4 regions of the Serpentinicella alkaliphila genome follow, and region 1 is predicted to be linked to each of the others. Evidence: riboswitches for the same ligand, from Rfam matches in the RefSeq annotation. Region 1 holds a riboswitch; each other region holds the start of a gene.

The links. A riboswitch is a leader RNA that binds a small molecule or an ion and turns the genes downstream of it on or off. The one in region 1 is predicted to bind cyclic di-GMP.
Region 2: linked by a shared signal. The riboswitch ahead of HZR23_RS03750 (response regulator) and the one ahead of HZR23_RS08095 (carboxypeptidase-like regulatory domain-containing protein) in region 1 are both predicted to bind cyclic di-GMP.
Region 3: linked by a shared signal. The riboswitch ahead of HZR23_RS15675 (Flp family type IVb pilin) and the one ahead of HZR23_RS08095 (carboxypeptidase-like regulatory domain-containing protein) in region 1 are both predicted to bind cyclic di-GMP.
Region 4: linked by a shared signal. The riboswitch ahead of HZR23_RS13700 (prepilin peptidase) and the one ahead of HZR23_RS08095 (carboxypeptidase-like regulatory domain-containing protein) in region 1 are both predicted to bind cyclic di-GMP.

The regions. Positions count from the first base shown of each region.
Region 1 is NZ_CP058648.1:1,599,908-1,603,589, forward strand. Features, by position in the region: gene pyk (pyruvate kinase) at 1-194, shown strand, start outside; gene HZR23_RS08090 (FxsA family protein) at 362-757, shown strand; cyclic di-GMP riboswitch class I at 1,127-1,208, shown strand; cyclic di-GMP riboswitch class II at 1,351-1,433, shown strand; cyclic di-GMP riboswitch class II at 1,436-1,520, shown strand; gene HZR23_RS08095 (carboxypeptidase-like regulatory domain-containing protein) at 1,551-3,188, shown strand; gene HZR23_RS08100 (class D sortase) at 3,254-3,682, shown strand, end outside.
Region 2 is NZ_CP058648.1:729,861-733,542, forward strand. Features, by position in the region: gene HZR23_RS03740 (HlyC/CorC family transporter) at 1-103, opposite strand, end outside; gene HZR23_RS03745 (HD-GYP domain-containing protein) at 205-1,248, opposite strand; gene HZR23_RS03750 (response regulator) at 1,330-1,683, opposite strand; cyclic di-GMP riboswitch class I at 1,828-1,921, opposite strand; gene HZR23_RS03755 (TetR/AcrR family transcriptional regulator) at 2,078-2,662, opposite strand; gene HZR23_RS03760 (hypothetical protein) at 2,847-3,572, shown strand; gene HZR23_RS16835 (hypothetical protein) at 3,535-3,682, shown strand, end outside.
Region 3 is NZ_CP058648.1:3,072,836-3,076,517, reverse strand. Features, by position in the region: gene speD (adenosylmethionine decarboxylase) at 1-711, opposite strand, end outside; gene HZR23_RS15680 (hypothetical protein) at 879-1,652, shown strand; cyclic di-GMP riboswitch class I at 1,759-1,844, shown strand; gene HZR23_RS15675 (Flp family type IVb pilin) at 1,976-2,167, shown strand; gene HZR23_RS15670 (A24 family peptidase) at 2,230-2,736, shown strand; gene HZR23_RS15665 (TadE/TadG family type IV pilus assembly protein) at 2,739-3,140, shown strand; gene HZR23_RS15660 (TadE/TadG family type IV pilus assembly protein) at 3,151-3,682, shown strand, end outside.
Region 4 is NZ_CP058648.1:2,673,408-2,677,089, forward strand. Features, by position in the region: gene pilM (type IV pilus assembly protein PilM) at 1-1,052, opposite strand, end outside; gene HZR23_RS13700 (prepilin peptidase) at 1,066-1,833, opposite strand; cyclic di-GMP riboswitch class I at 1,952-2,043, opposite strand; gene aroE (shikimate dehydrogenase) at 2,231-3,085, opposite strand; gene HZR23_RS13710 (YqeG family HAD IIIA-type phosphatase) at 3,082-3,594, opposite strand; gene HZR23_RS13715 (hypothetical protein) at 3,606-3,682, opposite strand, start outside.

The DNA.
Region 1 (3,682 bases):
TAATTGAAAAGGCAGGAGCAATTATCGCTGAGGTTGGTGGATTAACAAGTCACGCTGCTATTGTTGGGCTTAGTCTTGGCATACCAACAGTTGTTGGTGCTCATGGGGCGACTAAAAAACTCAATAATGGAGATGTTATTACAGTAGACTCAAAAACTGGATTAATATATAGCGGGAAAACCCGAGTTATGTAGTATAGGATAAAATTATTTATATAAAGTGACACCAAAAATATATCCTATCATATAATATACTAAAGAATCTCCCCTTTTATATAATCGAATAAGATTATAGTTCCGAGTTTGCTATTAAGCAAACTCTTTTTTTTACATATAGTAAATTAGAATGTAGAGGTGGTCGTATGCTTTTTAAATTAATGCTTTTATTTACCGTTGTACCTATTGTTGAACTGATGATCCTATTCAGGCTAGGTCAGTATATTGGTTTCCAATATACAATAATCATTGTGTTGGTAACTGGCGTTGTAGGGGCGTTTTTATCAAAAAGTGAAGGCAAAGGTATAATTAGAAGAATTAAACTTGACCTTAGTAATGGAAGGGTTCCAGCGGATGAATTGATTAATGGATTATGTGTGATTGTAGGTGGGGCTATGCTACTAACTCCTGGAATATTAACAGATACAGTTGGATTTATACTAGTAATTAGTCCGACAAGACAGGTAATTATAGCTACTATAAAGAGGAAAATTAAGAATATGATTCATGAAGGTACGCTTCACTTCTATTTTAGAAAATAAAAATTGTATATTATATTAAGTTTTGGTAAATAATTCACAGATGATTATTTCTTTGGTAAAGAAGAGGTAAACTGATTCTATATTTTTTTGAGCACATATATTGTGCTCTCTTTTTTTGTGTCTTTATTCTTTGAAATATAATCATATATAAGCTCCTTAAAGAATGATAAAGGATATAAAAAATATACATAAAAAAACTAAAAATATGATAGATATCAATTAAAAGGTGGTATTAATAAAAATATAATATAAGCATATGAATAGTTATATAAGATATTAAAGTGGTTAATAATATAGCTTAAAATAATTAGTATATATTGTAGTATGAGTAAATGATATGACAAAATAATGAATGACACAAAAGACTTTTCTCCGAAATGGCAAACCATTGGAAACAACGGGACGCAAAGCTACAGGCCTAATCGATTAGTATTGCAGCTGAGCTACCGAAGGGAAAGGTTTTTATTATAACTAATCAAATAATCTTTAAACTAGGGGGGTGGGCTAGTATCAGGTGACAGTATGGTGATTACATATACACATTTCTTTTGTCGGACATACTATCACACAAAGGATAATAGAATGATGTAGTTGTCAAAAAGGAAGCTATGAAACGTACTTTGTATTTGGGCACTTTAAGTACGGGGAGCGAGTAGTGCAACCGACCTTTCTTGATTAGTAAGAAAGGGATGCTATGAAGTACACCTTTCACATGGGCACTTGAGGTTGTATGGAGCAAGTAGTGCAACCGACCTTTCTTTAGACGAATTGTTTAAAGAGAGGAGAGAGATGTATGAGAAAGAATAAATCAATTATCAAATCTATGTTAGCAGTAATTATGACTTTAATTCTAACATTTGGTAGTACACTAAGCGTATTGGCTGCTAGTCCAACTTTGATCATTAGAAAAAATTGGAGTTGGCAGGAAGGAACATTCAAAATAAATGGTGTACCACAGGAAGGAATATATGAAATGTTCTCTGGAGAAACTTCGCCAGGCAATTTTAATGCTCCTTTCGGTAAAACAGTAATTGGGACAGTGTATATGCAAAATACTACAAGTCAACAGTTTGATTGGTCTTTAATCTCAGGACCCCCAATTTCTAGAATTTGGGTGAAGGGTGGACCTAACGCTCTAGAATATGATTATGGAAGTGGAGCAACTAGTGGGTTTGGGCTAGTAGCACCAGACAACAAAGATATAAGTCATGTTGTTTTCTTCTTTGGGCAAACACCGGTAGATGACGATGATGATGATTCTCCTGCAATTATTTTTGTAGAAAACTCGGAAGGGCAACTGGTATCCATCTACACTATTTCGGGCTTCAAGTTTGAAGAAATAACTGGTGAAACAAATAAACCTTTGGAGGATTGGAAAATCATACTCACAGGACCTGGAGAAATAAAACACGAAACTCAGACAAATGAAGACGGCAAATATCAATTCACTTTGAATAATGCTCCAACGGGAACTTACATTGTAACAGAAGAAATCCCTAGTGGATGGCAGAATATAACTGAATTATCTCAAACTATTAATTTAGGATCTGGACTCTATACTATACCTTACGAAAAAGGAACACTACAGCTGGGGTTAGATCAAAATATGACAAGTATATTTACTGAAACATTTGTAGCTGAAGGTAGAATAGGAGATCTTGGTGGAAACGCAACCCATGAAATTAATATTCATACGCCAAATCAAGGCTCTGTTCAGTCACAAGGAAACTTTAGCTGGGCAAATGGTGGAGAAAAAGTACCTTTCGAATTAAGATACGATAATGGTCTAGTTAGTTTTACGGTAGGTAACGCAGGTACCTTGACCTACAGTACAGGCGAATCAGTTAAAGATATTGTCATACGGACAAGAGCCACGAAACCTGATTCTGGAATAAAAATCTCAGATATTGTATTAAACGGAGAAAGCATTTCTGAGACATCTGTAGCTATTGGAAACGGAGTGGGTGTCGGAAATCTATGGATTAGAGGATATAATTTGGATAATGGATTTATATTAACTGGAAACTCCCAAATGTACTGGGACGCAAACTCAATTCCGACTAATTCACAACTTGCATTCCAAATAAAAGTAGGAGAGGCAGAACGAGTAAATGAATCCTATCAAATTGATTTTGTTAATAAACGGCTACAAGTGGTTGATCCTCCGGTAGTTGATCCTCCGGTAGTTGATCCTCCGGTAGTTGATCCTCTTGATCCAATAATAGATTTATTAGATGAAGAAATCCCATTAGCAATAGTAGACTTTGATATAGATGGTGATGACGAGGAAGAATTGATTCTTTTAGATGAAGAAATTCCTCTTGGAATAGTTACATTACCAAAAACAGGGGAAATAAATCCATTAGAGTTTGTGATTTTCGGATTACTACTTGCAGTAGTTGGATTTAAATTAAGAAAAGAATCGATCTAATTTAGTTATTTAATCAACTTCATAGAGGGGAGAAATACCCCTCTATTTTTATATGGGGGATCGTTATGAAGAAAATGAGTTATATTTTTATTACTATAGGAATCTTAACAATGTTATATCCTTTTTTTAATAATTTCTACCAATCATATTGGCAACAGAATCTTCTAAATCAAGTAGATATTGCAGAGTCTGTAATAGAGGATTATCAGTTGTTAAATGAATTTTTCTATGAAGAGTTAGATTATTTTGAAGAACAAGAAGTTGATACTATTGAAAGAATGGAAGAAGTTGTAAATAATAGTAGCAATTTGCTTGGAACTATAGAAATTGCTAAAATTAATCTTAGATTACCTATTTTACTTGGTACAAGCAGTAGTAATTTAAGAAAAGCTGCAGGTCATTTAAGTGGAACAAATTTTCCGGGAGAAATAGGTAATAGTGTCATTGCAGCTCACAGGGGACGTAAATACGGGGTGTTGTTTAATAGACTAGAG
Region 2 (3,682 bases), 870 kb from region 1:
TTTTACTTAAAGCCATCAAGGCAGTTTCTGAAGTAGAAAAAAAAGCTGAAAGAATTAATAGAAATAATAATAGAACTATTTTTCCTAAACTGCTTCCAAACAATCTATCACCTCTTTTACACTTGCAAAGTGAATAATATATAGTTTGTGTTTTTTACATAAAAAATAGACATTGAATTTTACTTCAATATCTATTAATACCAATTAGATAATACATACTATTTTCATATCACTTTGTAGAGATAAGTCTATGTATTCTGACTCCACATGTATTATTGGATTACTTACATCATAAGGTGGAATAAATACTATTTCCCCAGTCTTTTCATTATTTAGCCATACATTTGATCCAGTATAGTATACTGAAATATTGTTAATAAATGCATCAAGTATAGAAGGATCAAAGGCACCGATTCCTGTAGTTAAAAAAAGTTTAAACACCTCAAAGGGACTAGTTCTTCTTTTATAGACTCTGTCTGAAATCATTGCATCATAAACATCTGCTATGGAAACAATTTTTGAAAAAATATTTATTTTATTTCCTTTTATTCCAAAAGGATATCCTGAGCCATCTATTCTTTCATGATGATGGAGCACTCCATTCATAACATCAATATCAATATTGCCCATGGTTTTTAAAATTTCGTATCCATACAATGAATGGTTTTTTATTTCATTATACTCCTCATCTGTTAGGCTTCCCTTTTTATTTAAAATCTCTGTATCTATTTTTATTTTCCCGACATCATGCAAAAGAGCTGATTGTATAGCCTTTTTTATGTCCTCTTGTGAAAGTCTTAGCCACTTAGCAATAAGCATTGAGTAAAATGCGGTATTGAGACAGTGTGTATATGTATATACATCAGCACTTTTAACCTTCGTTAACATGCTGATTACTTTTTCTTGATCATCTTGCCAGCTATATATTGAATCAGATATATTGGTTATCATCTTTTTTTCTATTTCTTTACCAGATGACAGCTTATTTAACAAATCCTTTAAACAGTCAATATTTGTTTTATATTGTTCATAAATTTCATTTCTCTCACTTATATCATTGCAAAAAATATCACTTTCGAATTCATAAATCAACACTCTTTCAACATTAAACTGTTCTAATCTCTCCTTAATAAAAGAGTTGATATTAGTATTTTTCACAACTAGTGGTAAACCATAGTTATTTAAAATATCCTCTGCTAATACATCCATTTCTGAACAATCTCTAAGCAATACGTACTTCTTTCTCATATCCCAATACCCCATTACATTATTTTTTTCACATCGCCTATTATTTTACATCATCATATAATTTTGTATATATTAGTTCCCTTATAATTTACTTAATGTCCTAATTATAAAATCTTCTTTAAATGGCTTTACTAGAAAACCTTTTGCACCAAGTTTAACTGCTTCCGTAACAAAAGTTTCTTGTCCTAGAGCAGAGATTATTACAACATTAGCCTTAGGGTCAATATTAATAATTTCTTTCAACACTTCAATTCCATTTTTTTCAGGCATAGTAATATCTAGTGTTAATATATCAGGTCTTAAATCAATATACTTACTTATAGCCTCGACACCATTTTTACCCTCGCCAATAACTTCGAAACCATTTTTTTCGAGTATGCATCTTAGGGAAATCCTCATAAAGGTTGCATCATCAACAATAAGTACTTTTTTCAATATTTCACCTCTTTACCATATATATTTGTTTGATTGAATGGAGAACAAATTATGATTTTCAAAAAACAAAAATGAAGGTATTCACTTAATAAATACCTTCATATGACATAATCTTATTTATATTTTAAAGATTATTAATCACACTTCGGTAACCTGGCAATCATAGATATTTATTGATATCATCCTTAGACCCATGGCTTTGCGTCCCTATCTTTAAATAGGTTTGCCTTTTACAGTGATATTAGTACCTTATACCTATATACTCTTTAAAATTCTTTTTCGACATATTTATTTAAAATCCTTCAATATTTTGTATTTTTTTACAAAAAAATCTCCTTTTTGTAAAAGGAGTTTCTTCATTGATTCATTAAGATATTTAATTTAGTAATGCTAGTTATTTATATATACATTTTAAAATCATATCCATAGCCAACATTGTCTGATTTTGAAGAGAGAAATTAAATTTTTCAAACCTCCACCTTAAACATATGGCATTAAAAAGACCTAAAATTGTATCAGATAAAATAATACTATCAATGTCAGGTGAAAGCTCTCCTGATAGTTTTCCACTTTCAATAGTATCATACATAAACTTATATCGAACATTGTAAATATCCATAACCTTTACAGCTAGATTTTGGTCATTTGCTAACACTTCATAAATCTGTGTAATTGCGGTTATTTCGGGGTAATTTTCATAATATAAAGCGTAAGAATCAATAAAATATTTTATTGCTTCAGTAAAAGGAAGCTTTTTTAATTTTATAGACTCAATAATATCCATATCATATTGTGAGTAGTGCTCTAAAACACCTAATAATATTTCATTTTTATTTTTAAAGTGTTTAAATAAGGTGCCCTCTGAAATTTCTTCCCTTTTTGCAATTTCTCTAGTGGATAGACCTTGTATACCTAAATCATTAATTATCTCTATTGCTGTTAATATAACACGTTCTTTTCTATGTATGGGTAATTTCATATTCTACCTCCTAGCATTGGAACCACATAAGTGAATTATCATGAGTTATGCAGTTCGTGTAAATAAATGTAAATAAGACTGATGTATCGTATATTATAATATACTAAAAAATATTTTTGTTTTATATGTCTTGAAATAGCAAAAAAGACTTGACTTTTTAAACCCGCCCCAATAATCAAAGTGAATGGTATTAATAGCCATTACTCTTGATGAATGGGTGATAAATATGACTCTTGGGAAACCGAAATATAGAAATTTACAACAAGGAAATGGGGGCGGAACGCCAGTTTTAAAAGCAATTTGGGATAAATTTGATTTTTCACTTCTGCTTACGCAATCGGGTATTGTAAAACGTAATGGTGTACCCACTTGGCTTATTGCTTTTGCTTATGTGGTAGGACTTATTGCTAATAAAAATTCTGTCTCACGTATTTCTGATTATGCTACTAAGGATAGCTTATTACAACCGATGTTTCGGAATCTTAAAATGGCTCAATATACCTTTAGCCGCTTTTTTACAACTGATTATAATTGGGGTTTATTTAGTTTTAAAAGAGTACAAAGACTACAACAAGAAGAAGAAACTGCATTTACTGAAGGAGATGTTATTGTACTTGATGATACAAAGGTGGCTCATGCCCATGGAAAGAAAATCCCTTTCCTTTGTTGGTTATATGATAGCTCCATTAAAATAAATATCTGGTGTATGAATATAGTTGCTACAACTGTTGTATTAAAGAACGGACTTAAATATCCATTGTTTTGGCGTATTTGGCGTAAGGTAGAAAATAGCGATGAAAAACAGACAAAAATAGATCTTTCAAAAGAAATGCTAATGGATATTCGCCGGATTTACACAGGGGTACTATGGGTTGCCATGGACCCGGTTTTTATGCAAAGACTTTTTTAATTGGCTCACAGATCATCAATATGATTGGGTTACTAAGGCAAAACGTAATACAGCACTTTATCGAAAAGAAATTGAGAATATTACAGGCCGAGAACGCTTTATCCCTGTAA
Region 3 (3,682 bases), 1.5 Mb from region 1:
GTTATCAAGCTCGAATTGTTTAAGTATCATTTTTGTATGGAAAATATTCTCCTGATAAATATTCACATCTATCATATGGTAAAGTTCTTTAGTCTCGGATGCTATATAGTTCTGAATAGAGTTTATTTTGTGATCAATAAAATATTTTTTTCCTGTAATGTCACGTGTAAAGCCTCTGACTCTATAATCAATAGTAATGATATCTGAATCAAAGCTGTGAATAAGATAATTTAAAGCCTTCAATGGAGAAATCTTTCCACAGGTGGATACATCAATATCAGCTCTAAATGTACTAATACCTTTATCTGGGTCACTCTCAGGATAAGTATGAACGGTGATATGACTTTTATCCAAGTGACCTACAACTGATTCAGGTAGTGGTCCAGGAGACTCATTATCATCAAAATGTTCAGCATCTTTAGGATGAATCTCCCCTTCAGAGACTAAAATTGTTACACTGGCTCCTTGAGGATCATAATCTTGTTTAGCGATATTTAGAACATTAGCTCCGATAATGTTTGCAACATTAGTAAGGATATTAGTAAGTCTCTCAGCATTATATTGTTCATCAATATATTCTATATAGCCTTTTCTGTCTTCCTCTGTTCTAGCATAGCAGATGTCATAAATATTAAAGCTTAGGGTTTTAGTTAAATTATTAAAACCATATAGCTTTAATTTTTTAATCGTTTTTATTTTCAATCTAAGCACCTCAATTCATAATTATTAAGCAAAATATTTAATATATTATAATTTATTATTTGTTTGTTGGGGTATTTTTATTTAGTAAATACCCTAACAAAATAATTATAATCGATAAAAAAATTATTCAAAATCAAATATTGGGGCAAAATAAATTATGAGAAAGGAGTAATTGTATGTTGAGATATAATAAAACAAGAGCCTATGTTAATATGATTACTTTCATATTACTATTAATAGCCAATGGTTTAGCAAATTATTTACCTTTAAACAATCGGACCACTGGTGAAATAGCAGAAAGGTTTCCAATCTATTTTATACCTGCTCCATATGTATTTTATATTTGGATATTGATTTATGCATTGCTTTTTTGTTTTACAATTTTTCAAATGCTTAAATCACAAAGAAAAAACCCGTTTATTAATTTAGTTAGTTATTGGTTTGCTTTAAGTTCAGTATTAAATATAGCTTGGCTATTTTTTTGGCACTATGAATATTTTGTACTTTCTTTTTTTACTTTAGTAGCACTTATTTTAGTATTAACTGTAATTTATTCTAACATAAACCAACCAAATTTACGAGCATACTTTGAAGATAAAATATTAGTTAAATATCCTTTTATAATATATTTGGCTTGGATATGTGTAGCAGCAATTTCTAATTTTAATATTATGTTGTATTCATTGAATTGGAATAGGTTTGGAATGAGCCTAGAATACTGGACTATTATAATGCTGAGTTTGGCAACATTAATATCTGCAATAGTAACATTAATTTATAAAGACATATTATTTAGCCTAGTATTTATTTGGGCATTTTTCGGAATAGCATATAGATTTCTTACGATTCCAATTATTTCAAGGCCTAGCTGGTTAATGAGTGGTATTTTAGCTATTGTTATAATTGTTACTATGGTTAAAAGGCGTAGGAGAAAATCCTTATACTATTAATACGATATGCCCAGTATATTAGTGCTATTTGTTCATTATAATTTAGGAATATTGGAATATTTACTCCTTGAAATCTGTCGAATATAATAATATCAAGAAGTAAAACAAAATATTTTGGCAAAGCTATCGAAAGGTAGTGACGCAAAGCTAAAGGGGCTAAGGTGACAATCACTATGCCAGCCAGTTGCGAGGGTATATATTTATCCTGTTTTCTAAAATATAACCCACTCGTCAACGGATGAGTGGTTTTTTTTAACAGGTACCCCAGCAGCTGTTCCTAGAACAGTAGTCTAAACAAAAAATTAAATTAGGGGGTAAGAAAAATGAACGTATTAAAAAGGTTATGGAAAGAAGAAGAAGGACAAGGTATGACGGAATATGGATTAATAATTGGAATTGTATCAGTTCTACTTATAACTGTATTAGTAGCCTTTAGAGGTAAATTAGTTGAAATCTTTGAGAGTATAACTAATAACCCACAACTTAATGAAGCAACGAGTCCAAGTCAAAGTTAGCATAATTAAAGAAAGGTCCTACTTAATAGTAGGACCTATTTTTTAAAAAAGGATGTGAGATTATGGAAAACATTATCGTTGGTGTAACTCTTTTAATCTGCTTTGTTACAGATCTAAAGGAAAGAAAAATATATAATAAAGTACTACTACCAGCATTAATTATAGGTATAGGAATGAATATATGGAAAGATGGTTTAATAGGCTTGAAAATCAGTGGATTCGGTTTTTTAATGGGCCTTTTTTTTCTAATTATTCCTTTTATATATGGTGGTATTGGTGCCGGAGATGTAAAACTATTAGCAACAATAGGAGCAATAAAAGGACCGAAGTTCATATTCTATACTTTTTTAGCAACGGGAATTACAGGTGGTATCATTGCATTAGCAATATTAGTTTATAGAAAAAAAGTGTTTAGAACACTAAAAAATATAATCTTAGGTCTTAAGTTGATGATTATCTCTAAGTTTAAAATAATTTCATTTATTGGGGATGAAGACAAATATATGTTCCCCTATGGAGTTGCTATATCAATAGGTGCAATGCTTGCATTTTGCATATTGGGGGCGTAGGGATGCTAATAAGACTAAAGAAAGAAAATAGAGGACAGGCATTAGTTGAACTAGCCTTGGTTTTGCCAATACTTCTTCTCTTAGTTTTTGGAATAGTAGAGTTTGGTAGAATATTTGGTACATATCTAATGGTTACACATGGAGCAAGGGAAGGTGCAAGGGCCGCAGCGGTAGGAACAGAAGATACGGAGATTATTTCTTTAGTGAAAAACAGAACCTCAGCACTCCAATTAAATGATAGTAAAGTAGTTGTTAATATATCACCTGGTCAAATTTCTAGAGTTAGAGGGAATGGGATTACAGTAAAAGTAGAGTATCCTGTACAAATTTATGCACCATTTATTTCGGTATTTACAGGGGGTTCATATAAGGTTTCATCACAAGTAACGATGAGGTATGAGTAGGAGGTAGCCTATGATACGTAGATTATTAAATAATGAGAACGGAAGTACAGTAATTATTGTAGCCTTATTAATGGTAGTACTAATAGGATGCGTTGCATTAGTTGTTGATGGTGGTTTGTTGTATATAACAGAAGCTAAAATTTCAAATGCAATAGATGCCGCTGCTTTAGCTGGAGTACAAGAGCTACCATACTCTCCAACTATGGCAGTAGATAAAGCTAAAGAGTATGCCGCTACTAATGGTATAAATCCAGAAAAATTAAATGTAGAAATATTTAATAATAACAGAGGAATTAAAGTCGAATATGAAAGGAAAGTTGAGCTTTTATTTGCAAAAATTTTAGGATTTGGCATTGGAAATGTAGATGGTAGCGCTATTGCACAGGTGGCACCTATAGTTGGTGCAAGTGGGGCAGTGCCACTTGGAATTCAAAATTATAACTTTGTATTTGGTCAAACCTATACCCTAAAGGTAGGGGGAGGCGATGGTAGTACAGGTTGGTTTGGAGCCTTAGCCCTTTCTAAGCCAGGAGCAAAGGTTT
Region 4 (3,682 bases), 1.1 Mb from region 1:
TAAGTAGGTATGTTAAACGCACCTTCTAAATATTTATCAATACCACCTAATTCACTACTGCCACCATAAATATAGATTTCATCAATCATGTTACCAGTATTTCGCGTAGTGTAGTACTTGAAAACTTTTTCTATTTCAGTCACCCAGTTATCAATGCTTGATTTAACAACGTTCATGAATCTAGACGCATATGAAAAATCCTCTAATTCCTTTTCTATATACCCCATATCTGTTGCTTCTGCTATATCCGTACTTGAAGCCGCTGTAAAATTATGTAATCCTTCATTTATATCTAAAATTTGTTTTTTCATTTTTTCTGCTTGTCCTAATGAAAAATCTAAGAAAGTACATATATTTGTATCTATATCTTTTCCTCCCATTTTCAGTAATCTGTTAAACTTAAAGATTCCTTTTTCGATAATAATAGTATTAATTTGAGTATGTCCTATATCAATAACTGCTATAGTTTTATTAGACATACTATCTTGTTTATTAACTCTTTCACATAAACTAAATATTTTGTCTACACCATTTGAATGAATATCAAGTACTATAGGTTGTAAACCTAAGGATTCAATTAGATGAAAATAGTCTTCAGCAATTTTATTAGGAAGTGCTGTCGCTAATACTTTAGTTTTTTCCATTCCACCATCTTCAAAGGTCTCTAAAATTTTGTATTGAATAATATACTCATTTACTTGGATTGGTAAGTATTGTTCAATCTCAAACTCAAGCATGCCTTTTAACTGTTCTGGTTTTACCGAAGGCATATAGATTTCTCTTGTTATTATTGAGGAGCTCTCTATTGAACAAATTGTTTTAGTTGTATTGATTCTATGATTATGTAATGCCTTAGCAATAGTTTCTTTTAGTCGTAGCATACTGAAAGTTCTATCATCAAATAAGGAATCATCGGAAGTATCAATATTAACTACCTTGGTAATCGTTACTAAATTTTTTTCATACTTTCCTACAGCCATTTTAATACTATGACTGCCTATATCAATAGAAAGTATATCTTTATTCCATATACTAAAAATACTTTTGCCCAAGTCCATTCCCCCTCTAATAATTATTGAAAAACATACCTACATACCATACTAAAATTTCCTGGTGCCAACAAATAGTTATAAAAGTTGCTATTGCTATGAAAGGTCCAAATGGGATGGCTTCCTTCCTTCCCTTTTTTTTAAAGGTTATTAATAGAATTGATAAAACTCCACCAATTAGAAACGACAAAAGCATCATTAGAAGTGTAAGTTTCCAGCCTAGCCAAAAACCTAGAGCCCCCATTAATTTTATATCTCCACCACCCATGCCACCATTAGACAATATAGCGATTAATAGGAAAAATCCCCCGCCTATTAAAAAGCCTACTATACTATCTATCAAAGGATAAGGTACTCTATATAAAACCATACTTGCTAACTTATATGCCAATCCTAAAAGTAATATAAATACAACTATACCGTCAGGAATTATCTGATAATCAAAATCTATTACGCTCATAGCTAGAAGCGTACTTGATAATATTGCATATGCAATAAATTTAATAGATAATCCAAATCGTAAATATAATAAAACAAAAACAAAACAATTGAACAATTCAATAAAAGGGTATCTAATAGATATATTATCCTTGCAGTATTTACATTTGCCGCCATAAACAATATAACTTAGAACAGGTACTAAGTCCAAGGGCTTTAAATATGTATTACAGGTCGTACAGTGGGATGATGGATATGCAATGGACTCTTCTCTTGGAATACGGTATATGCAAACATTTAGAAAAGAGCCAATTAATAAACCCACTAAAACTATAAATACAATCACACTATCCCAACTCCTAAACCATCTATTTGTTAATACTCAAATTATACTTTATTTTTTTTTACTTTGAAAATGCAATAACTGTTAATTTATTGTTATAAAAAAAACTGCCATAATAGCTTATGGCAGTCGGACTATCATGTTGTATAACTATACAATTTAGACTCCAAAACTTTGCGTCCCACCTTTTCAAATGGTTTGCCTATATATAATTGTGATTAATTACCAACGTGTAAATAGATTCAATTTATAAATAAAAATAGCTAACAATATAAGATAATACTATTAGCTTTTATGCAGAGGACAAAAATGACTTTGGTTCATTACACAATCAGTCCTAAGTCCTATTTAATATTAAATTCGCCAAACTTTGATTAAATCCTTTTTTTTTAAAAAATTTCTAGTAAATTTGTCGCTTTAATAATATTTCTAGCTCTCCAAAGGGTATATCCTTATCTGTCCAGATTTTGAAGGCTACAATAGCCTGAAATAAAAGCATGTCTAAACCATAGTGAACCTGACAGCCAATTTCCTTTGCTTTTTTTAGAAGCTTAGTTTCATAGGGTTTATATATTAAATCACAGACTAACATATCTTTTTTAATTAAAAGGTCTTCCTCAAAAGGTATTGCATCCTCATTTGGACTCATACCTACAGGGGTGCAATTTATTAATACATCTATATCTTTAGATTTTAATTGAGAGGGTTCAATACATTCACTTATTGTTCCGCTAAAACTATATTTGTTTAGTCCATTAGAGATTTCAATTGCTTTGTTTATATTTCTATTACAAACAATTACATTGCATCTATATTCTTTTATTAAGGATACAATAATACTTCTAGCAGCACCACCAGCTCCTAAAATACAAATATTTTTTCCATTTAAATCAAAGCCTTTATTCTTTAGGCCATTAATAAATCCAATACCATCCGTATTATATCCAACTAATTTGCCATTTACATTCTTTATAGTGTTTACTGCCCCTATTAGTTTTGCTTCTTCTGTTAATTCATCTAAAAATGGTATTACACTAGTTTTATGTGGATATGTGACATTACAACCTATGTAGTTAAGTCCTTTTATCCCATAAACCGCTTCTTTAACTGAATTATCTTCTACATGATGGGCTAAGTAGACAGAATTTACATTATGTAATCCAAAGCCATAATTATGAATAAAAGGCGATAGACTGTAAATAACTGGATTGCCAATTAAACATACGGCTTTTGTTCCCCCATTTATATTTATCACTTTTTACCCTCCTTACGATGATTCTTTAAAACTATTCTTAATACATGTCTCTCGACTCTTCTCACTAAAGTTGTCCACCAAAACTCTTTACTTTCTATAGGTACAACTAATACTGTATATATTCCCATACGATTTCCACCTAAAATATCAGTAAAAATTTGGTCGCCAATTATAGCAGTACAATTAATATCTGTACCCATTTTAGTCATTGCTTTTCTAAAAGCACCTCTTCTAGGCTTGTTTGCCCTATGGATTGCTGGAAGTTTTAGCTCTTCGTTAAAGGTAACAACCCTATCCTCTGTATTATTTGATACTAGACAAACCTTAAAGCCTTCTTTCAAAAGATTAAGCAGCCATTTTTTTGTGTCCTCACTAGCATATTTAATATCCCATGCTACAAGAGTATTATCAATATCGATAATTAAGCCCTTAATATTGTTATCTTTTAATTTTTTCAAATCTATTTCAAAAATAGATTCTGCATACATTGCAGGAGTTAGTAACCTCATTAATTATCACCTCAGTTAGTATTTCTAAATGACTTATATCTCATTTTTCCTTCTTGCTTAATTTCATTTACTAATTGAATACTATCTT